4 regions of the Rossellomorea sp. ABR4_012 genome follow, and region 4 is predicted to be linked to each of the others. Evidence: riboswitches for the same ligand, from Rfam matches in the RefSeq annotation. Region 4 holds a riboswitch; each other region holds the start of a gene.
The links. A riboswitch is a leader RNA that binds a small molecule or an ion and turns the genes downstream of it on or off. The one in region 4 is predicted to bind cyclic di-GMP.
Positions count from the first base shown of each region.

Region 1: linked by a shared signal. The riboswitch ahead of ACXAFV_RS03100 (anti-repressor SinI family protein) and the one ahead of ACXAFV_RS04465 (hypothetical protein) in region 4 are both predicted to bind cyclic di-GMP.
Region 2: linked by a shared signal. The riboswitch ahead of ACXAFV_RS03145 (hypothetical protein) and the one ahead of ACXAFV_RS04465 (hypothetical protein) in region 4 are both predicted to bind cyclic di-GMP.
Region 3: linked by a shared signal. The riboswitch ahead of ACXAFV_RS00645 (EAL domain-containing protein) and the one ahead of ACXAFV_RS04465 (hypothetical protein) in region 4 are both predicted to bind cyclic di-GMP.

Region 1 is NZ_JBSWVK010000001.1:598,605-604,093, reverse strand. Features, by position in the region: gene ACXAFV_RS03125 (DEAD/DEAH box helicase) at 1-1,370, shown strand, start outside; gene ACXAFV_RS03120 (hypothetical protein) at 2,100-2,273, opposite strand; gene ACXAFV_RS03115 (single-stranded DNA-binding protein) at 2,292-2,666, opposite strand; gene ACXAFV_RS03110 (YwpF-like family protein) at 2,927-3,367, shown strand; gene ACXAFV_RS03105 (helix-turn-helix domain-containing protein) at 3,460-3,780, shown strand; gene ACXAFV_RS03100 (anti-repressor SinI family protein) at 3,811-3,945, opposite strand; cyclic di-GMP riboswitch class I at 3,980-4,113, opposite strand; gene ACXAFV_RS03095 (TasA family protein) at 4,507-5,163, opposite strand; gene ACXAFV_RS03090 (helix-turn-helix domain-containing protein) at 5,395-5,489, shown strand, end outside.
Region 2 is NZ_JBSWVK010000001.1:608,461-613,949, forward strand. Features, by position in the region: gene ACXAFV_RS03135 (alkaline phosphatase) at 1-699, opposite strand, end outside; gene ACXAFV_RS03140 (efflux RND transporter periplasmic adaptor subunit) at 808-2,040, opposite strand; gene ACXAFV_RS03145 (hypothetical protein) at 2,063-2,728, opposite strand; cyclic di-GMP riboswitch class I at 2,996-3,071, opposite strand; gene ACXAFV_RS03150 (YwzD family small protein) at 3,278-3,436, shown strand; gene ACXAFV_RS03155 (helix-turn-helix domain-containing protein) at 3,521-3,934, opposite strand; gene ACXAFV_RS03160 (hypothetical protein) at 4,138-4,464, shown strand; gene ACXAFV_RS03165 (transposase) at 4,622-5,194, shown strand; gene ACXAFV_RS03170 (hypothetical protein) at 5,304-5,489, shown strand, end outside.
Region 3 is NZ_JBSWVK010000001.1:127,568-133,056, reverse strand. Features, by position in the region: gene ACXAFV_RS00655 (DmpA family aminopeptidase) at 289-1,341, shown strand; gene ACXAFV_RS00650 (DNA-3-methyladenine glycosylase) at 1,439-2,023, shown strand; cyclic di-GMP riboswitch class II at 2,132-2,213, shown strand; gene ACXAFV_RS00645 (EAL domain-containing protein) at 2,344-3,012, shown strand; gene ACXAFV_RS00640 (ABC transporter permease subunit) at 3,208-5,187, shown strand; gene ACXAFV_RS00635 (helix-hairpin-helix domain-containing protein) at 5,203-5,489, shown strand, end outside.
Region 4 is NZ_JBSWVK010000001.1:903,703-909,191, reverse strand. Features, by position in the region: gene ACXAFV_RS04485 (response regulator transcription factor) at 1-577, opposite strand, end outside; gene ACXAFV_RS04480 (cytochrome c biogenesis CcdA family protein) at 590-1,303, opposite strand; gene ACXAFV_RS04475 (class I SAM-dependent methyltransferase) at 1,620-2,195, opposite strand; cyclic di-GMP riboswitch class I at 2,523-2,616, shown strand; gene ACXAFV_RS04470 (hypothetical protein) at 2,639-2,956, shown strand; gene ACXAFV_RS04465 (hypothetical protein) at 3,035-3,307, opposite strand; cyclic di-GMP riboswitch class I at 3,455-3,543, opposite strand; gene ACXAFV_RS04460 (murein hydrolase activator EnvC family protein) at 3,809-5,134, opposite strand; gene ftsX (permease-like cell division protein FtsX) at 5,173-5,489, opposite strand, start outside.

The sequences.
Region 1 (5,489 bases), 310 kb from region 4:
TTTTACGGCGGTTCGGGTTCGGTGCTTGCCTGGCCGACGACATGGGACTTGGGAAAACGGTGCAGCTCATCACCTACTTACTACATGTGAAAGAGACCGAGAAACCGGAGACGCCGGCTTTGATCATTGCGCCTACCTCGGTGCTCGGCAACTGGCAGCGTGAAATCGAGAAGTTCGCCCCCGATTTGAAGGTCCATCTTCATTATGGTTCTTCCCGTGCGAAAGAGGAGAAATTTACTGAGCGGATTGCGGGTATGGATATCGTGCTGACTTCTTATGGGTTGTCGCATATTGATTTTGATGAGCTGTCTGATGTGGAATGGAGCTCCATTTCCCTCGATGAAGCGCAAAACATCAAGAATGCGAACACGAAGCAATCCCGTGCCATCCGTAAGCTGAACGGAAAGCATCACATCGCGCTGACTGGAACGCCGATGGAGAACCGCCTATCCGAGCTTTGGTCCATCTTTGATTTCTTGAACCACGGATATCTCGGTGGATTCACGCAGTATCAGAAGAACTATATCGCTCCGATTGAAAAAGACGAATCTCAGGAAAAAGTACGCGAGCTTCAGGCAAAAATCAAACCGTTTCTGCTGCGGAGAACGAAGAAGGATCCCGAAGTCGAGCTTAATCTTCCCGAGAAGATTGAGCAAAAAGAGTACTGCAGCTTGACCGCTGAGCAGGCGGCACTCTATGAGCAGCTTGTGCAGGAAACGTTGATGAAAGTCGAGACACTGAGCGGGTTCGAGCGTAAAGGATTGATTTTACAAATGTTGAATCAATTGAAGCAGCTTTGTAACCATCCTGCTCTTTATCTAAAAGAGCCAACTCCTAGATCTATCCTGACCCGTTCGGAAAAAATGCAGAAGCTGAAAGACATTGTGGAAGCCGCTCTCGAATCAGGAGAGGCTACATTGATTTTCACTCAATACATTTCCATGGGTGAGATGATCCAGGAAGTCATGAAGAAAGAATTCGCTGTCGATGTGCCATTTTTGAATGGAAGCATGGCCAAAGGGAAGCGTGATGAACTAGTGGAAAGCTTCCAAAACGGTGAATTCCCAGTCTTTCTTCTTTCCTTGAAGGCAGGCGGTACCGGATTGAATCTGACCGCTGCCAACCACGTCGTCCACTACGACCGCTGGTGGAATCCAGCAGTCGAGAATCAGGCGACCGACCGTGCTTACCGCATTGGGCAGAGTAGGTTTGTTCATGTTCATAAGCTTGTGTCATCAGGGACACTTGAAGAGAAAATTGATGCGATGCTTGAGAAGAAGCAAGCGTTGAACGATGAAATCATTAGAAGCGATCAGTGGGTTACTGAGTTGTCAGATCAGGATTTGCAGTCGTTGTTGGTGTTGGAATAGATTTTGGTGGTAGACCCCTTTCCTTTTGGAGAGGGGGTTTTTCTATTTGCAATCCAGCTAGTGTAAAAATAGTTTTTTGGAGTAGCTCACCATTTTTGTGGATATAGCCTGTTCCAGCTGTTGATTGGAGTGGAAGACGTAGACTCCTGCGGGAGAAGTGGCCAATGTGAGACCCCGGAGGCGAAGCTGAGGAGGCTCACGGGTCACCCGCGGAAAGCGAAGTCTTCCACGGAAATCAACAGCGGTGATCAGCAGAGTCAATGATGTTTCTGCTATCCCCCTCCTAAATTAGAATAATTCTCAGAAGATCATATACTTCTAAAATGGAACGTATTTTTTGTCGAATGGATCATAAAGTTGGAAAATGGACCATAAATCCTGGAAATGGATCATATTTCCCCAGAATGGCTCATATATGGAGGCTAGGCTGCTTTTTCCTTGTCTTTGAACTAGCAAGCTCCAACTTTTCTCCTCCTCTCTCTGTAAAACCACAAAAAAACAGCCGGCTCCAATGGAAACCGACCCTACATGAAGACATATTGGGGAACTTACAAAACTACTTCACTACTTCCTTACGATATTCTATTTCTAACGAGGTATGTTAGAGGGATGACGCGGTGACATGATGACAATTGGACTTTGAGACAAACACTTATAGGTTGGACAGAAATTATTTACGAATAGGATGTACGTTTGAAGGGTTCTAAGTTGGAGAGAAATCGAGGTTCCTTAAGATGTAGTCTGCAGAATGGCACTCGGGTGTTCATATCCTTGCTCGAGTGCGGTTACCCGTTGTGAGAGGTAGAAATTCTCGACGTTGGCACGTGCTACTTTCTTGATCAGGTCTTCATTCAGTTTTTCTAGTCGATCGATTCGTTGTTCCAGCGATTGCAGGGTTGCCATATGTGCCCCTCCCTTCTTTTAAAATGGCAGTTCGACCGGTTCTTTCGCCGGCTGCTGTTCTCTGTCAGGCTGCGGCTTTGAATCCATGAATCGTATCGAATCAGCCACTACCTCGGTGACATAGATCCTTTTTCCTTGATCATTTTCATAATTGCGGGTTTGAATGCGGCCGGTGATGCCGACGACCGAGCCTTTGCGGCAATATTTCTCCGTGTTATCGGCCGCCTTGTTCCATATCTTGCACATGACGAAATCCGTCTCCACCTGTCCCTGCTGGTTTTTAAACTGGCGGTTGACGGCAACCGTTACATTGAGGACCGACCTGCCTTCCATCGTTTTCCTCGCTTCGGGATCCTTGGTCAGCCTTCCCACCAGGGTTACTTGATTGATCACCTTTGTTCTTCACTCCTTTCTCTTTGGAATAATTTCATCTTACCCTCCCCTCCTAAGCTTGTAAAATCGTTAATTTCTGAATTTCAGAGCCTAAGCAGCCTCAAATTTGGCAAATTCGCCTAGGGAGATTTCCGATTTTCAACGCAAAATAAGCCCAAATATCAGAAATCAGACTTTTTTAACACAATTTGATATTATGGATTCTTTTTACGCTGTGATATAATTTTTAATAATAACCTATTTATAGGAGATGTTCGTTCATGAAAACTTTTAAAGTGATTTCACTGCAGGTAGTTGATAATGATGAACTCCAGGATTTTGATATTGAGGACGGTTTGATCATCAATAAAGAGGATGAGAAGAGTACGTGGCTTGTCGAAACGTATATGTCACAAGAACACATTGAATTTTTTCAAAAGGCCCAGCAGCAAAAGGGGGATTTGGAAATCCAGGTCGTCATCTCCCATAAAGCCAATGATCCTGCCGCTTTCATGACGTCCATACGCTGCATCAAGAAAATGAACGGCCGGATGAGTATTTTATTTGAAGGAAAATTAAAGAAGCAGCGCAACGAGTATGCCGAGCTACTGTTGGACGACTTGCTGCAAAAAGGATATTCCGGTGAAGAATTGATGAAAGAATTCCGCGAGAAGATGGTGTCCAAGCCGCGCATTCCAGTTACATCAAAACCGAGCGTCTAATTTTACGAGAATATGTAAACTTCTTATAGAGTAGATGTTGACGGTTTGTTATAATAAGATTATCGATACGATTCAATAGGTAGGTGTCCACAATGATTGGGGAGAGAGTGAAAAAGTATAGACAGGAAAAGAGAATGTCTATGACAGAGCTGGCCGAAAAAGCTGGGGTTGCCAAGTCATATTTGAGCTCCATTGAGCGCAACATTCAACAAAACCCATCCATACAGTTTTTAGAAAAGGTTTCTGCCGCTTTGGGAATCTCGATGGACGCATTATTACACGATGAATCCGAAAACACAGCAGTCGATCGCGAATGGATCAAAATTGCTGAGGAAGCGATGGATTCTGGTATTACAAAGGAACAGTTCCGTGAGTTTATTGAATTTAATAAATGGAAATTAGGAAATAAATAAAGTCTTGCAGTCTCTGCAAGACTTTTCACATTATACGATTTTATATTCTTCAGCTGCATTTTTGCTATGATTTTGTAAATATTCTCTAATATCATTCTTTGAAATCCCTGCATCAAGTGCCTGCTTCACTAGTTCAATCCATTCCAGATCAAGTTCACGCTTCATCAATACCATTCCTCCCAAAATACATATATGTATTTCAGGCAATCCAGCCATCTTAGTCGTCCAATGTGCATTTTTTCTATGTAGGTTGATTTCAATTTGTTCACATCTTCTTACCTTAGACCCGTGACTTTGCGTCCCTACTTTTCAATAGGTTTGCCTTTGTCTGACTAGCCCCTTAGAACTATACCCATTATACTAACGATGAACCTTTAAAACTGTTGTTTTTTGTCTTTTCTGACAATTATTTTTACACTTTTTTCCTACATAGTTTGTTGTTTTTTGACAGGAGTTTAACGACTTTATCTATAATGTGCTATTTGTTAAAAGAAACGACGAATACTTATGTCGAATTACTGCGAATAATTACTACTTAGTTGATTTTGGTAAGCTTCTAATTTTTTCTTCAAAGGAAGGACTTTATCATTAATATTATGGAAAGTGTTGGAGTTATAAAAAGAGTGGTTAGTCAAATCATGTCCACAGGATGGACAGATCCATTGACCGGTTTCCGAACTGCTGAAGGATGCTCTTTTACAGCGAGTACATATTTTTTTATACATACTATACTTCTTTCCTTTCTTTAAGGGAAATTTCAGGGAGTTTAATTTTTGTTGATACAAACTTTCTCCTTGTAAACATGTATAAGCATATTCCCAATATAAATAGTACACTTCCCATCAATAAATATTTGAAATATTCAGTTGCTGTATCAGGTAAGATATTTCCTCCAGCGACTGGAGTAACTGCACCATCGGGTCCTTCCACCAGAAAACTGAACTGAAATTCTGTCGATAACCCTTGAAATTCATTCCCAAGCTCATATGGTATTTCTATGGTAATTCCTAATGTTTCAGAAGAACTACTTTCTAAAGCTCGAAGATCTAGTGTTTTGAAATCCTTAACTTTTCCTTTTACCAAAATTTCCTTCATATCACTGATTTCCAAGATTAATTCATTGTAGAACTTTTCAGATCCTCTTAAAAATGTGTTAGAAAAAAGATAACGGAAATCCTGTTTCCCGTTATTTGATATTGTTATTTTTCTTGATATTTTATCCCCCGGTTTAACATTTGTAAGATTGAACAAAACCGGTGATGGACTAATAGAGATATCTATATCTCCTTGTACTTTACTGTTCTCTTCTGCTTGTAAATTATCAGGAGTAAACAAAAACAAAAAAATGATAAAAATACTAATGATTTTATTAAATTTCTTCATATTAAGTCTCCTTTGATTATGTTTTTCCTCCTGCATTTCTCCGATTGTTCTTTTTAAAGAACTTATGATTTCAGTATATTAAACTAGATTCTATTTTTAAAGGATTAAATTTCTTTATTTTATTGATTTTCTACTACTATTTCGTTCTTTATATAGAATTAACTCTTAAATGCTCACTTTTTCGTTTTTTATAAATTACACTTTGTTCTATATAATGAATATATCTGATTTATGAAAGGGCTGAGTGCATTGGTAGGTGAGGTCTTAAAACATTACAGGGAAGAAAGGGGGATGACGATCAATGAGCTCTCACATTTAGCAGGAAT
Region 2 (5,489 bases), 300 kb from region 4:
GGCAAACGCCCCCCACAGCTTATCGGCTCCAAGACTTTTTGAAAGCCCGTCCCTCGTTGCGGTGAAGGAGTAAAGGGGGTTGGATTTTATCTTAGTAACAAGGTTTTCGCCGTCTTCGCGGGAGATTTGTTTGGTTTTGAGCATGCCGTCGTCATTTTTGACTGAGTTTTTGGATTTTGGTTTGAGCCAGGCAGCACCGCCGCCGAGGATGACGTCGAGGTTCTGGTAGACCTGCTGTTCACCGATGTCCCCGAATTCATCGCGGTTCAGCACATGGGCAGTGAAGGCAGCAGGAGTTGCGTGCTGAACAGGGGAGGTCGCCACGATTCCCCCTGCATAGCCGGACAGCTTGGCTGCCTCCAACACGGTCAGAACCGGTTTACCGTCAGCGTTCATGCCGATATAGTCCGCCTTTGTTTTCTCCCCGATCGACATTGCGGTTCCTGCAGCCGCAGAATCCGTGATGGCAGATTCCCCGGAATAGGTTCGTACGCCTCCGACAAGGATTTTATCAAGGTTGAGTCCGGAACCTTTATACCATCTTGAAAGTGTGACGATATCGGAATTTGTGCCGTCCATGATCATGAAGATGACATTTTTCTTGGGAGGGGTGGCGGCAAATCCGCAGGTGGAAGGGAAAGAGAATGCAAGCAGGGACAGAAGGATGATGACAATGAGTGCAGATTTGAAGGTTTTCATGGAATCGTCTCCTTTAAATGAGTGTCAGATACACTTAGTATCAACACTCATAAAGAGACTATGTATAAAAGAGACCCGCTCCAAATCAGGGCGGGTCTCCTCGAAACATTATTTTCTTTCTAATATTCCTAACAACAGATTTTCCAAAACAGTCGGCCGGTCCATTTTCTTCAAATCTCTCAACTTGATTTTATCCCAATCGAGAGCGGTAATGAATGAAGCGCCATTTCTCAAAGCAGGGATTTCATCAGGGTTTACGATGAAATATTCGCCGGCTTTTACGCCGGATTTGATTTGCACCTTGCCGTCTACCTGCAGTCCGGTTTCAACGGTTTTCTTTTTCACTACACCTTTATCCGTCAGCACCCAGACATGTTTTTTTGAGCCTGATTTTTCAACAGCCGTCACCGGTACGACCAGAGTGTTCTTTACTTCATCGGTGATCACTGACACTAGTACATGGTGGCCAGGCAGCAGTTTGTTGTCTTCGTCCTCAAGCTGAATTTTTATCGGATACATGCTGTCCGTTTCTATGTGAGGATCTCTTTTAGGAAGGGAAGAGACATCAGTAACAATCCCTTTTTGAGTTTTCTTCTCTACTTCGGACTGTACTTTTGCGTTCATGTTTTCTTCAACGTCCATGATTTCTTTTTCCGTTAAGTCAGTCGTAATCACCGTAGCTTCAGAAGCGATTGTGATCAATGGATTCTGGACAGAGTGGGAAAGGTTTTTGACGATACCATCCCCGCTGCTTTCGACTGTCAGTGTCGTTTCATATGATTGAAGGTCTGAAATTTGACGCTCTAGGCTGTCGATTTGATTTTCCAGTCGGTCAATTTCAAGTTCCCGAGAGGCGATTTCCTTCTTAATGTCATATTCTGTTTCAAGGGCACTTGCTTCGAGCGGCATCTCCTCTTCATCATAAGAAGAAGGGAGTGAGTTCTCGAGCCGTTCCAAATCCGAGATATTGTCTTCGATGCTGTCGATTTCATCTTCGAGCTGGTCGACTTCTGATTCGAGGACGTCTTTCTGCCCTGTAAAATCAGTGACTTCGTACTCATATAGAGGCGTTCCTGATTTCACTTCGTCGCCTTCTTTAACGAGGAACTTCTTGAAGGAGCCGAATTCATCGTTGAAATAAAGGTAGGTTTCTTCTGCAGATGTGGCGACACCGGATTTAGAGAGCTCTTTTTGTAAGTCGTCTTTATCGAATGCGTCCCACTCTTCAATCCGGACTTCCCGGTCGACTTTGCTCTTTGCTTTTTCAATTAGATAAGCATTCGTCCCTACAAATAGGAGAGACAAAGAGAGACCGGTGTATAATAGTTTTCGTTTATTCATAAATGATCCCAGCCTTTAGACGTTAAATTAATGTTGAAAAATCGATATAGGCTAAAAATGCAGTGATGGCCCAGAAGAATAGATTCGTTAGTAAGATGACTGTCCAAATCAGCCAGTTTTTTTGTTCGGTAAGACGTTTAAGCCCTTTGTATTGGATGTAGAAAATCCAGATTTTAAATAAGGAAAAGCTGCCTAAGAAATAAATGACCCAAGGTTTCGCTGTTATGTACTGGGCGATGACTCCGAGTGATAGTGGAGACGAAAACCAATCCAGTGAGAAGAATAGAGATAATGGGATGTAGGTCAATCTCTCAAGTAATAAGATAAGCAGTACTAATCCTTGAACAATGACGAGTTTTCGGTATTCACCTTTCTCGGAAATCGTCCAGAAAATGATACTTGGAATAAATATAATAATGATGGAATAGAATATCCCGTTAAGGATCCTTCCTGCGAAAAACAGGAACTTCTCTAATTCAAGTAAAGCAGGGGTAAGTTTGTTCAACTCTTTTGAAAGTGGATCCATTCCTATACCGAAAGAGGAAATCAAACCAAAAGTTAAGGCGGATAACAGAATCATACGAAATATGTTCTTTAGGTACCCCTTTGGATTTTCCGTGGTTGACAGGTCATAGAAAAAGAAAGAAGGGCTTTTTAGTCCCTTAAATATATTTATTTCTTTTAGCATAGCGGTTTCCTCCAAGTAGTATAGGCTGCATCTAATATTCTATCGAAAAAACGAGAACTTTTCCATATATTGTAGAATAATAGAAGAAACCAATAAAAAAAAGCGTCAAAAGACGCCTTTTTTAGAAACCATATGTGAGAAGTGTGGTTCCTGCTATTACGATACCAGTTACGGTGAAAATTCCTATGTACATCATAATTTTTCTTTTTTTCTTTTTAATCATTATCTCTTCTGGTGTTAAAAACGACAAATTTATCACTCCTTGGTTTTGGTAGCTGGCTGGCGTTGGATAGCCCCTATAGCTTTGCGTCATCACCTTTCGATGATTTTGCCTTTAGTCAGAACCTTACAATATAGTGTATCATTTTCCCTCCTCTATATCGGAATAAACATAAAAGATAAAAATAGGAAAAAAGTCATTATTCTTAAAAGTATTCCTTTTGTTATGTGTATAAATCTGGTAATATATCTATTAATTGATGTTTGAACTTTCGACAACTAGTGTAATAAAGTAGTAGAAACTGTTTTTAATTGTAGGAGGTTGTCTTTTTGAGCAAGAAAGTCAGCAAAGAGCAGCATGTTCTCTCTGTCATGCAAAAAGCATTCGACAAAGGACAGCAGGGAAACATGGATGCAAATAAAATGTTAAATTGGCTAAAACAAGAACTTCAAAGTGAATATACATTACAAAATGAAAAAGCACTCTAAAACAAATTGTTTTAGAGTGCTTTTTCACGTTAAAGTAACGAGGGACGGGCCTTTAGCGAGCTAAAGGCCCGTCCCTACAATTCATCACCAATCCTGAGCGTAGTTGTAGAGGGAGCTTGCCTGGCTGGCGAATTTTTCTTTTCGCTTTTCTGTTTGATAGGTGAGAGAAGCTAATGTGCGCTTTAATTTAGGGTGATCATTCAGCATTTGGATGATTGCAGCTGTTTCCTCATCTTCGAATGATTCCCTCAAGACCATGGGGTCAGGGGTGTACCCATCTGCTTTTTCTCCATAAATGATCCGGTTCATTTCTTCCGTAGGGATTTTATACACTTCTTTAAATCTGCGCAGCATCTTTGAAGGTATTTCCCTCTTGCCGCGTTCATAATTCGACAGACTGCTTGATCCGATGTTCAGCCGCTCTGCAGCTTCTCCCTGAGACAAATCGAGTACTTCTTTTCGGTACCGCTGTAATTCTTCGTGTAATTCCAATTCCATACGTTTCACCGACTATCCCTTTTTCCTTCAAGATAATCTTTTTAACTTCGGTATCTGGATTATTCGACGAATTGAAAAGTTAATGTACTTTTCAATTTGTTGTTAAAAAAATTAACTGTACCAAATTCCGTTAATCAGTAGTATGATAAAAAAGTAAAATATTGTCATTTGTTGTTGTAAAAGGAGGAAGGGTGGAGAAAAGAATGAAAGAGCAGAGACAAGGAAGTACGAGAAACAGTGATGGAAATGCAGCAACAATTGATAGGAAAGAAAAGAGTTGGAACCGAAATGACTTTGCTTCCAGCAAGATAAGTTTTCACGTAACGAAGAAAAAGAAAAGTTACTTCCGGGCAGGGGACTACGGAAAAAAACGGGTGCACTTCTTTTCCAACAAAAAAGAAAACGACAAAAATTTTTACGAACTATATACTATCGACCCTCATCATGAACCCACCCATACTAATAAACTTACCTGTTTCATTCAAGAAAACGAGCGGATTGTATACACAGGGAAGAAAGAGAAAAGGTAGAATCATATTTAAAGGCCCGTCCCTCACTGCTTTAACGCAGTGCAGGGTGGATCTTTGAAATTGTATGCATCCAGGCAGGTTTTTGATGATTGTTGTCGAATAGATAACTGTAAGAAGATTTTTGAAAAATTCACAAATTCACGATAGGAGTGATTCAATGCCAAGACGGGCCCGAGAATGGACACCGGGAACCTACCATGTATACTGCCGGGGAAACCGGAAGCAGGACATTTTTATTCAGGACGATGACCGGAGCAAGTATTTATCATATCTCCTCGACACGAAAGAGAAGTATCCCTTTAAGCTCCATGCATATTGCCTCATGTCGAACCATCTCCACTTATTGCTAGAAAGCGATCAAGTTCCTCTTAACAAGATTCTTCATATTCAGCATACCCGTTACGCGATATATTTTAATAATCAACATAATCTTGTCGGCCATGTATTCAATGAGAGATTTGGGTCTACCTGCGTTGATACACCTTCCTACTTTATCGGCCTCAGCAAGTACATTCATCTAAACCCCACAGAAGCTGGACTTACGACCTCTGCTGAAACCTATCCATGGAGCAGCTATTCTTCTTACACTAAAGGAATTGATAATCCACTGATCGACAAAACCCGTACACTCGAATATTTTTCTAATCAAGATCCAAGTCTATATAAAGAGTATTTGGATAGAAAAGAAGAGCTTATCCTTCTTAAAAAGTCGCTTACCAAAAAAATATAAAAATTTGTAAACTTTTTACAGGAAAATGGAAATCGGTGTCGAATTGTAGTTATAGGAAAATATTCCTAGTTATTAATATTGAAAATTCAAGCTCAAAAAGGAGGAAGTAATGCACAAAGAATTCATCCTGGTTTTCGAGAATCTCCACGTATCAAGAAAAATAGTGACTACACCTAAAAAACACCTCGTTTTATTCCAAGGCCAGCAATACAAAAAGAGGCTGGTGGTGGTAAGTCGGCCGCCGGGTTTCTCTCACGCTTTGGAAGGAATCATGTATTCTGATAAAATCCTTGAA
Region 3 (5,489 bases), 780 kb from region 4:
TCTTGAGATGGTGCCTGGCTCAAAAAGGCTAATTTGAGCCAGGCACAAATCGGTGGAATTGAGCCAGGCACAAATCGGTGGAATTGAACCAGGCACAAATCGGTGGAATTGAACCAGGCACAAATCGGTGGAATTGAGCCGCACAAATCGATGGAATTGAGCCAGGCACAAATCGGTGGAATTGAGCCAGGCACCAGAAGAAGATCAATATTGCCGCTGCAAAAAAGGTAATAATATGTTCAGAATCGAATTGTAAAAGTAACATGTCATAAAGGAGTGTTCGCTTTAATGGTAAGAAAAAGATTGCGTGACCTGGGAGTGGAGATTGGTTCTTATTCTTGCGGGCAAGCTAACAGCATCACTGATATTAAAGGTGTTAAAGTGGGGCATCAGACACTTTATTATGAAAAAAACGGGGAAACGGTACGTACAGGTGTGACGGCTGTTTTGCCCCATGAAGGAAATATTTTCAGGGAAAAAGTGTACGCTGCCAGCCATGTGATCAACGGATTCGGTAAGACGGCGGGGACGATACAAATCGAGGAACTGGGTGTGTTGGAAAGTCCAATCATGCTGACCAATACACTTTCTGTCGGGGATGTCATGAAGGGGACGGTCCAATATTTAATGGAGGAATGCCCGGAGATTGGAGATACAACAGGGACGGTCAATGTGTTTGTCGGGGAGTGCAATGATGGGTATCTGAATGACATCAGGGGGCTCCATGTGACCCCTGAAGATGCGAAAGAAGCAATACATAAAGCTCACTCGGAATTGGTTGAAGAAGGGTGTGCAGGCGCAGGAACTGGAATGCTATGTCTAGGATATAAGGGAGGCATTGGGACAAGTTCACGGCAGCACAGATTTAGCGAAGAGCTATATTCGGTAGGTGCGCTTGTGGTAACGAATTTCGGCAGACGCAGTGATTTGCGCATCCCTGTGGAAGTTGAAAAGGAAGAGGGTGAGGTTCCTGATGGATCCATTATGATTATTTTGGCAACAGATGCTCCGATGAATGAAAGGCAGCTTAAGCGGCTGGCTAAGCGGGCGTCATTCGGCCTTTCAAGGACCGGTTCTTATGCGGCCCACGGAAGCGGTGATATTGTCCTTGCGTTTTCCACAGCCCACAAGGTGCCGCATCAACCATCTGAAGACAATACATTAACATACTCGTTCATTAAAGAAGATGGTGAGATTATTTCAACACTTTTTGAAATGGCTGTTGATAGTGTCGAGGAAGCAATATGGAATGCCTTGGCTAAAGCGGAAACGACGACAGGAAGAAATGACCGGAGAGTGGAAGCCATTCCATTGGAGCGACTGACCTGTTTAAGGAGATAATGAAAAAGGAAAGCAAAGTCTTGCCATCATAAAAGGTTTTTTCCTCCAGGAAAAGAGGAAATATAAAAGGAAGGATTACGTAAGGGATGTGAAAAAGATGAACTACACACCTTTGCCTCTCTCTTTTTACGAACTGCCCACCTTAGATCTTGCTCAATCACTTTTAGGGTGTGTGCTCGTAAAAGAAACCGAGGAAGGAATCGCTTCAGGCTACATCGTGGAAACTGAAGCTTATCTGGGTCCCGAAGACAGGGCCGCCCACAGCTTTGGAAATCGCCGGACAAAGCGGACGGAAATCATGTTCCATGAAGCGGGCCGGGTATATACATATTTGATGCATACTCATTGCCTCGTCAATGTGGTATCCGCTGGAGTCGGGGTGCCGAACGCTATTTTAATCAGGGCGGTCGAACCGTTGGAGGGCCTGGAGTTAATGAAAGAAAGAAGAAAAGGCCATCCGATGAAAAACTGGACGAGCGGTCCAGGTAAATTGACGAAAGCTTTAGGGATTACCATGGAGGACTATGGGAGGTTCTATACTGAACCGCCGCTTATCATCGCGGAGGGGTATACCCCTCCCGAAATTGCTTCCGGTAAAAGAATCGGCATCGATAACACAGGGGAAGCAAGGGATTATCCATGGCGCTACTGGGTTAAAGGGAACCTTTATATTTCCAGATAGCACAACAGATTCTAAATTTTCAAATAAATAATGAAAAAATACTCCCAATGTACTAGTTTTATGGTATATTTTACTTATTAAGATTGTTTTCTACATAAAATGATAAATTTCGCATTGGGAGCTGTGAACCTGAATGATAGATGGGCGCTTACATTCAGGGGAGCTAGTAGCGCAACCGACCACATACGAACGTAATCCAAGCGTTCTTTCATGTGGTTTTTTTATTTAAGAAAAAGAGTTCTGTTCCAAAAACATACGATAAAGAGAGTACAGGGGTTTTATGAATATATTTACGATTTTTCAAGAGGACTTTATTTATCATGATTATCAGCCTTTATACACAATTGATCGCTGTCTATCGCTTTACGGATATGAAGCGCTGCTCAGGAATACACATCAGGAGAATCCAGAGACGCTTTTTGACAGCAATGAGGGCTAACATATTGTATAAGCTTGATACCTTATCGATTTCAAAAGCAATCGAGGGATTCTTGCATAATCGGAATCAAAACGGAAAACTGTTCTTGAATGTGTATGTGACCACGATCTTACATCCAAGCTTTCATAGATATTTCGACTATCTCATGGAGACCTACCCTCAACTTCAAGGGCGCCTTGTTTTCGAGCTGAATGAATCAACTTCAGATGAGCTCTGGCAGAATCCGTTATTGCTGAAGGCTCTAAAGAATCTAAAACAATACAATGTTTTATATGCCATTGATGATTTCGGGCAAGGAACAGCCTCTATAAAAAAGTCCATAGAATTTGAACCTGACATTATCAAGCTTGATCGATACTTTGCAAAAAATCTTGCTGAGAGTGAAAGGAAACAGCGTTTTATCTCTTTCTTTAATCAATTTTACGGAAGCGATACACTCATCATTTTAGAAGGAATTGAACAGGAAGAAGATATGCTTGTGGCCAAGCAACTTGGCATCACAATCGGGCAGGGCTATTTTCTGGGCCGTCCGAGTCAGCTGCTGGCATAAATAAGGAAGATCGGGATGCTTAGTCACCATCATGACTGAGTGTCCTGATTTTTTTATATGCTTAAAAGTTTTTATTGCTGTGTCTCAATGAGCCGTTCCGCTATTTATTTGATACTGAATTGTTAAAATTGAAATAAAATTGAAAAAATTTACATTATCCATTAAACTGAAGAAAAAGATAAAAAGGGGATTACTATGAGATTTTTGAGGTTTCCACTAAAATTCGTGTTCTATTATTTTCTTGGTTTTCTAGGGATCATTGCCATCAGCGTTGCCCCTCAAGCCATGAGAGAAAGGGGACTGTATAACTTTATCGGGTACTCCGAAGAAGTGATTAAGTTTTTCTTTGCGTTTTGGGATAAAGAAAATTGGAGTTATTCATATAAAGGATATACGGAACATTTCATGGATATGCTTTGGGGCCCTTATCTGTATTCTTTGCAAGTATTAGGCGGGGCCTTGGCAATCGGACTTGGATTCGGGCTTATTTTGACTATCATTACGGTATTTCTTCCCCGTTGGTTATCATCACCTCTAAAGAAACTGTTGAACCTCCTGGAAACTGTTCCGGATCTTATGTTTGCTTTCATGCTCCAGTTGTTCATTGTCTTCGTCTTTAAAAAATTCGGCTTCGAGCTCATGCAGTTTACGGAACTGGGAGATGAAAAAGTCTATCTTGCACCCATGATTACCCTCTCGATCATCCCGATGATCTCGTTCTTTCGTATTCTTCTTCTGATAACAGAAGAAGAACTCTTAAAGCCTCATATTGAATTTGCTCAGAGTAAAGGCATGTCCAAGGGAAAAATCCTGTTGTCCCATGTATCTAAAAATATTTCACCAAGCCTTTTTTATCATGGAAAAATCATCATTTGGGGAATGCTTTCAAGCTTATTTGTCATTGAAACCATTTTTAATATGAGAGGAATCACATACTATATCGTGCAGGATTTCAGGCCGATGGTCATCGCCATTTCGCTCATTCTGATTTTCACGCCTTTCTTCGTTGTTTATCAGGGTGTATACCTGTGGGTTAATTCAGCCAGTAATGAAGATGACACCAAGTATAAAAAGGACAAAACAAAATGGACTGAATGGCGGATATGGGGATGGCTTGCTGCCATCAGAAAATTGTGGTGGCAGCATATGCACAACCCTAAGTTTGCTTTAGGGTGCAGTGCATTGTTTATTATGATTATGTATAGCTTTCTCTACCCGTTATTTAAGGAGAATCCAATCCATTACATTAAATATCTGAAAAATGATGAAGGCCGGATTGTTTCAGGTCCTCCGCATGAACCGTCCGACCAAATGATCCTTGGATCGGATATTTATGGGTACAGCATTATGGATCAACTGATTGTCGGGGCGAAATATACGCTGCTGTTTGCTTTGATTGTTGCCTTATTACGGGTCATAGGCGGATTTTATTTAGGAGTGTTTTATCATTTTCATCTAAAAGAAAGAAGGAAGAATTGGCTCGATCGGCTGATTGATTCCATACACTTTCTTCCACTGAGTTTGATTGCATACCTGCTGCTTAGACCTGTTTTATGGGGATTGCCCGTACTTGGTTGGGATAACTCAATGTTTGAACGCCTTGTGTTTGAAGCAATGGTCCTCACGATACTCGTACTGCCGTTAACCACGGTATTAATCGGAAATGAAATGAAGCTGATAGGGAAAAAGGATTTTGTGCTATCTGCGAAACTATTGGGAGGGAGCAATAAGCATTTGCTTTGGACCCACTTATTCCCTCATCTTGCACCGAGATTGTTCATTATCTTCGGCCACCAGTTTATTCAGACTCTATTGATTCTAGTACATTTAGGCTTGTTCCACCTATTTCTTGGAGGGACCATCATTTCGGGTGGAGATATGCCAGATCCCCCTAAATCAGGGACCTTTGAATGGTCAGGCTTAATAAGCTCAGCCAGATATTCACTGATGACAGGGAAATATTGGATTGTCATGGCTCCCCTGGTGGCATTTATGATCACCATTATAGCGATGCAGCTCATTGTTCAAGGAGTAAAGGAAATCCAGCAGCAAAAGGTGGGCGTGCTGATAAACAATACCCCTATCAAGAGCAAACACAAATCAATGAAAAAGAAAGCGTACCATCCTGTAATGGGAGATTTTCAATTGACAAAGCAGCAGACGTATAAAGGATAGAAGGAGTTGAAAGATATGAGCAATAAAAGTCCTAAACTTCCTTTGACAGATGAGGAAAGAACATTACTTCGCCGAGCGAAAATAAAACTAAGCATGGTAAATCAGATTACTCCTGAAGAACTGAGTGAAAGACTGGAAATCCCCTTTGAAAGAGCCAGATACCTGGTGGGAATGTCCATTTTCCAACAGATTCCTTCCATCGGTCCGAACATGGCCCACAACGTAGTCGAAGACTTACAGTTCTATTCTTTTAATGATATCAAACAAGAAAAAGGAGAAGACCTGATCAACAACCTCGAAAA
Region 4 (5,489 bases):
CCGACACCACTTTTTCATGTAATTCATATAGGGAATCAAGGATCTGCTGCCTCGAAATGACCTGGCCGGGATGCGTCATCAGCAGGTGCAGAATCCGGAATTCGAATGCAGTCAGTTCAACAGGATGACCTTTAAAAGTGACCTCCCCTTTTTGAGGTTTGAGGGTGAGTCCGCTGCGGCTGAGCTTTTGGCATCGGTTGGACGTCCTTCGCAGGACCGTCTCCACACGGGTCACAAGCTCGGTTGGACTGAATGGCTTTGTCACATAGTCATCCGCCCCCGTTTTCAATCCGTGGATCCGTTCATTTTCACTCGCTTTTGCGGTCACCATGATGATGCCGATGTCGCTCTTTTCATCCTCTCGAATCCATCTGCACAGCTCTTCGCCTTGAATTTCAGGCAGCATCAAATCGAGGATGGCAAAGCAGGGATCTTGCTCTCTGAACATACGCTTCCCTTCTTTACCATCAGCAGCTTCAAATACTTCATAGCCCTCTTTTTCAAGAAATATCTTGATCAGTTTCCGGATCTTTGCATCGTCTTCCACGACGAGGATGCTTTTATTCTGAACGTTCACGGCCATTTCCTCCTAGGTTGAAAAAAGACTGAATACGGAAAGATAAGCGGAGATTTGCTGCATTTTTCCGCTGAAAACGAGAAGCCCCAATGCGACCATCACGGCTCCATTGATTTTTGCCAGCTTCGGCAGGATCCTGTTTACCCTCTTCATGACCGTGAATGTTTTCGTGATCATGAGTGAGATGATGAGAAACGGAATGGCAAGCCCGATGGAATAGACCACCAGAAGCGTGATTCCCTGAGACAGCGTAGAGCTTGCACCTGCAAGTAAAAGGATCGAAGACAGCGTCAGCCCTACACAAGGCGACCACCCGCTCGCAAAGGCCATTCCAAGCAGGACCGACCCAAATGCTGTTCCTTTCTTCTTCGTTTCAAACTGCTTTCCGCCCTTCATCAGAAACGAAAACGAAATCCAGCCCATCATCTGCAAACCAAACACGATGATCAGAATCCCTGCGATTTGCTCTATGTACATGCGATACTCGGAGAACAACCCGCCGAGAAAGCTCGCCGATGCCCCCATTAAAATAAAGATAAACGAAAACCCTGCAATGAAGCCAAACGAAAGGGTAAGCACGATTCGTCTATCTACTTGGATCCGGCCGCCTTCAGCCTGCCCGCCGGTCAAATGACTTACATACGCCGGCAGCAGCGGAAACACACACGGCGAGAAAAACGACAGCGCCCCCGCAGCCAGGGCAAACCATATTGATACCTCTGCCATACATTGTTCACTCCTTTATACCAATAGTATGGCGGGGGAATGTTAATTTTTTGTTAAGGGGTGGGGATTTTTTGTTTGGGGGGTGGTATTGATGGGGATAGTTTTGGATTTTGGGGTGCCTGGTACGATTCGGTATTTTGAGCCAGGCTCATTTTTGCCGAATTGAGCCTGGCTCAGATTTTTGCACCTGTTACAGTTGATCTTACTTTTTCTGGTGGTGTGAACCTGGTACAGTTTTACTACCATGAACGGTGCCTGGCATAATTCGGACGATTTGAGCCAGGCACAAACACCTGGCACCAACAATTCAACCCTCTCATCCCTTACGCACAACAATATAATAAACAGCCGGATGCAGATGTCCTACTGTCGTCTCGTAACCGGCTGTCCCCAGCTGATGTGCCAGCTCTTCTGAAGGAATCCGTTCTTCAAGCGGAGGTCCCATTTCCGATTCCACCGCTTCCCAGTCAAGGATGAGCCATAGGCCGTCGTCTTTCAGCATGTCATTTAAATCTTGAAATACTTTGGTCAGATTCGGCACTTCATGCAGGACGAATGCAGATACAATCTTGTCCAGGGTGTTCTTGTTAAAACTTAAGTATTCCAATGAGGATTTTTCATACTCAATATTGGTTACATTCGCTTCTTTTGCACGGTGCTGCAGATATTCGAGCATCTCTTGCTGAAGGTCGACAGCATGTACCTTGGTATCTACCGACTTTGCAATTGGAAGTGTCAGGTAGCCGTTTCCGCATCCGAGATCGGCGACGAGGTCATCTTTATTCAGTTGAAGAAGCTCGAGTACTTTGTCCACCGGCACCATTTTCTTCCGCTTTGGGTCGAGCAGTTTTGATGCTTTGTGGTGTTCAAAAAGGTGGCCGTGTCCTTGCATGGTTGGTCCCTCCGTTTTATTGGTTAGTTTTTTTAAGTAACGACGTCTGTTGAGGCAGACTATCGACGAATGATTGTTTTTAAACTATTCTCTTCACTTTTACTGATATATAGACCATTTAAACAATAGTCGCTACATGTATCTGTACTAAGATACCCTCTTATGTATGTAAGTATGATGCTTTTCTTGCCACCTATCAAGTAGAATGACTTTGACGCAGTATCAGATTTGGTATTTTAGAACTATTACTTTATCTTCATTTACGATTAACAGTATAGAACAAGTAGTGGAAATGAAAGTAAGGTGGATTTCTTTTTGACAGGGTTCTGTTGAAAAAGGCAAACTTCCTGAAAAGGAAGGACGCAAAGCTTCGGGTCTAAGGGGGACAATGGACTGCCGCTAGGATAGCCGGGCCGCCAACAAAGGATAAAGGGGAAATCATAATGACTTTTGAAGAACTGCAAACGATTAAACGTCATATATGCAGGTTAAATGCATTGATTGAATTACGAAGCGATGAACAAAAGCATGCAGGAGAGTATATCCAGCTCATACGCTCTTTTTTACGAATTCAGCCTAAAGAAGCTTACTTGCCAATGATGGAAGTGATGACGGTGATCAAATATCAAAAGCCTACTATCTTCCAATTATTGAAGCACCAGGGTCAAAGGGACCCTCATTTTGAGTTCCTTACAAACATAACAATGGATATCCGTACAGCTGAAAAGAACCTGGAACAGTGGCTGTCAATGTCTGCATAATTGAGGATTGATCTTACCGAAGAATCTATATAAATAACAAAAAACCGGCAGTCAAAAGAAGAAGACATCCGGTTTTTATTATATAATCGCTCTCTCATCTGAACTGGCTTGTTGTGAACCCTTTAGTGCTTCTAAAATAAGCACCAAGTAAAATCCCGTGTTTCCGCCTCTGCGGTCAATCAGCTGGATATCGTCTACGATTTTCTTAACCTCTTCAAAGCCCAGCCTGCTTAACACCATATCGCTGATCTCTTCCGCTGTGTAGGAGCTGAAATTCTTTAAAGAGGAACGATTTCTCCTGCAAAAACTTCTCAATTGTCTTCTGACGTCAGAAATATATACTTGTTCCATCCTCTTATCTCCTTTCTTAATTCAGAACTACCTTGCCTGCCTGCAGTGACGCTGGGATCAAACCAATAAAAATGCCCGCCAAAAAGAATGGCGGGCAATAAATGAAGCTGACAAACGGCGACAGCGTTCATTTATCTTCCAATCCTTTTCGGTAACCCGGCGGTCATAGTTTTATGAAAACGTTAGATCCGTGGCTTTGCGTCCTAATCTTTCGAATTAGTTTGCCGTTATCGAAGGTTGATTTATAGTTCAAATGATACATATTATATTTCCTTAATAATACTATAGTACCAATAATTATCAGGATTTAAAAGAGTTTTGGTGTAAATATTTTCTTTTTCGACATTAATTTCATTATACATTATAACGTATGATTTGTAAGGGTCAGGAAGTATTCTTTTATGAATATTAAAGAATAGAAAAAGAAAAATTTTCTACACTTTTATCCAAAAAAATCCTGCCATAAACATATGGCAGGATTTTTTATAGAATACTATTCTATTAGAAATTAATATATTGGCGTGGGTTTACAGAGTTGGATTTCGATGCATTCCAAGAACCTGCATGAAGTTCAAAGTGTAAATGCTGTCCGAAGGAATAACCTGTGTTACCCATGTAACCGATTTGCTGTCCTTTATCTACAGGCTGGCCGCTGCTTACTGATGAAGAAGCCATATGCGCATACACTGTAGTGAAGGTTTTTCCGTTGATTGAGTGAGTGATGTACACAACGTTACCGTAGCTGGAGCTGTATTGGCTCTTGATGACATATCCGTCAGCTGCTGCAACGATCGGCACACTTCCGCGGGCAGCGACATCGATACCATAGTGGTAACGAGCTTTCCCGTTAAGAGTATCCCATCCATACTCAGTTGTAATCGTACCTGATGCAGGACTTGTCCAAGTCCCTGAGCTTACAGGTGTGCTTGGTGCCGGTGCAGAAGAACCTCCGCCACTGCTTGCAGATTGTGCTGCTGCGCGTTTCGCAGCCTCTGCTTCAGCTTGTCTCTTCTTCTCAAGTTCACGCTGGCGGGCAAGTTCTGCTAAACGTGCCTGCTCTGCCTGGATTTCTCCGCCGATTTGCTGTTCCATTTTAGCCAGTTCATTAGATTCTTTTTCCAGGTCCGCTTTCTCAACTTTAAGGGAAGCCTGCTGTTTTTCAAGCTGCTTGAATAGTTCTGCTTTTTGTGCTTTTTCGCTGTTTAAGTCTTGCTTTAATGTTTCCAGACTTGCTTTATCATTTTCTAATTGAGCTAGTTTACCTTCAACTTCTTGTTTCTTTTTCTCTAGTTCTTCCTGGTCTCTCTTTTGCTCGTCCATGATCTTTTTATCTGCACTCACAATTGTGTTTACTGCAGTGACCCGGTTGATGAAGTCGCTGAAGCTGTCCGCACCAAGAAGGACATCAAGATAATTTGCAGAGCCGCCTTTTTCCTGAATCGCACGTGCACGTTCTTTTAAAAGTTCATTACGCTCTTTGATTTTTTCTTCCAATGCTTTGATTTCTTCTTTAAGCTTATTGATTTCTGCATTTGTCTCATCAATTTCTTTCGCTTTTTCTGCGATTTTGTTTTCGGTATCTTTTATTTTTGCGTCAAATTCTGCAATTTTCGCTTTAATTTCTTGCTGTCTACTGATGTTTGCATTGATTTCTGATTCTTTCTTATCGATTTCACCGTTGATTTTATCTTTTTTAGAGGAAACCTCATCTTGTTTCTTTTTTAGATCCTCTACAGAGGTAGCGTTAGCCGGTGTTCCCACTGCTGGAAAACTCCCGATTGTTAATGCTGCTGCAATAGCTAATGACATAAAATACTTCTTGTTCAAGCGGCATGCTCCTTTCAGCTTCTATCAACCTATCAATTTTAGACTCTCAAGAATTTACGTACAGACATGAAGCTTCCCCAAGCGCCGATCAAGCATCCCATTAATAGGATCAAGCCGTTTACTTGGTAGATGAATGGGGTAAAGTCCAATATCTGTATAAAATGATTTTGAAGTTTTGGTTTTATAAAGTCGTAAGCATAGTAATAACCTGTTGTAACAAGAGCGATCGGGATAATAGAACCTAAAACACCAAGCCATAGCCCTTCTAACACGAATGGCCAGCGGACGAACCAGTTGGTTGCACCCACGAGTTTCATTATCTCGATTTCCCTTCTTCTAGCGACAATCGTTATCT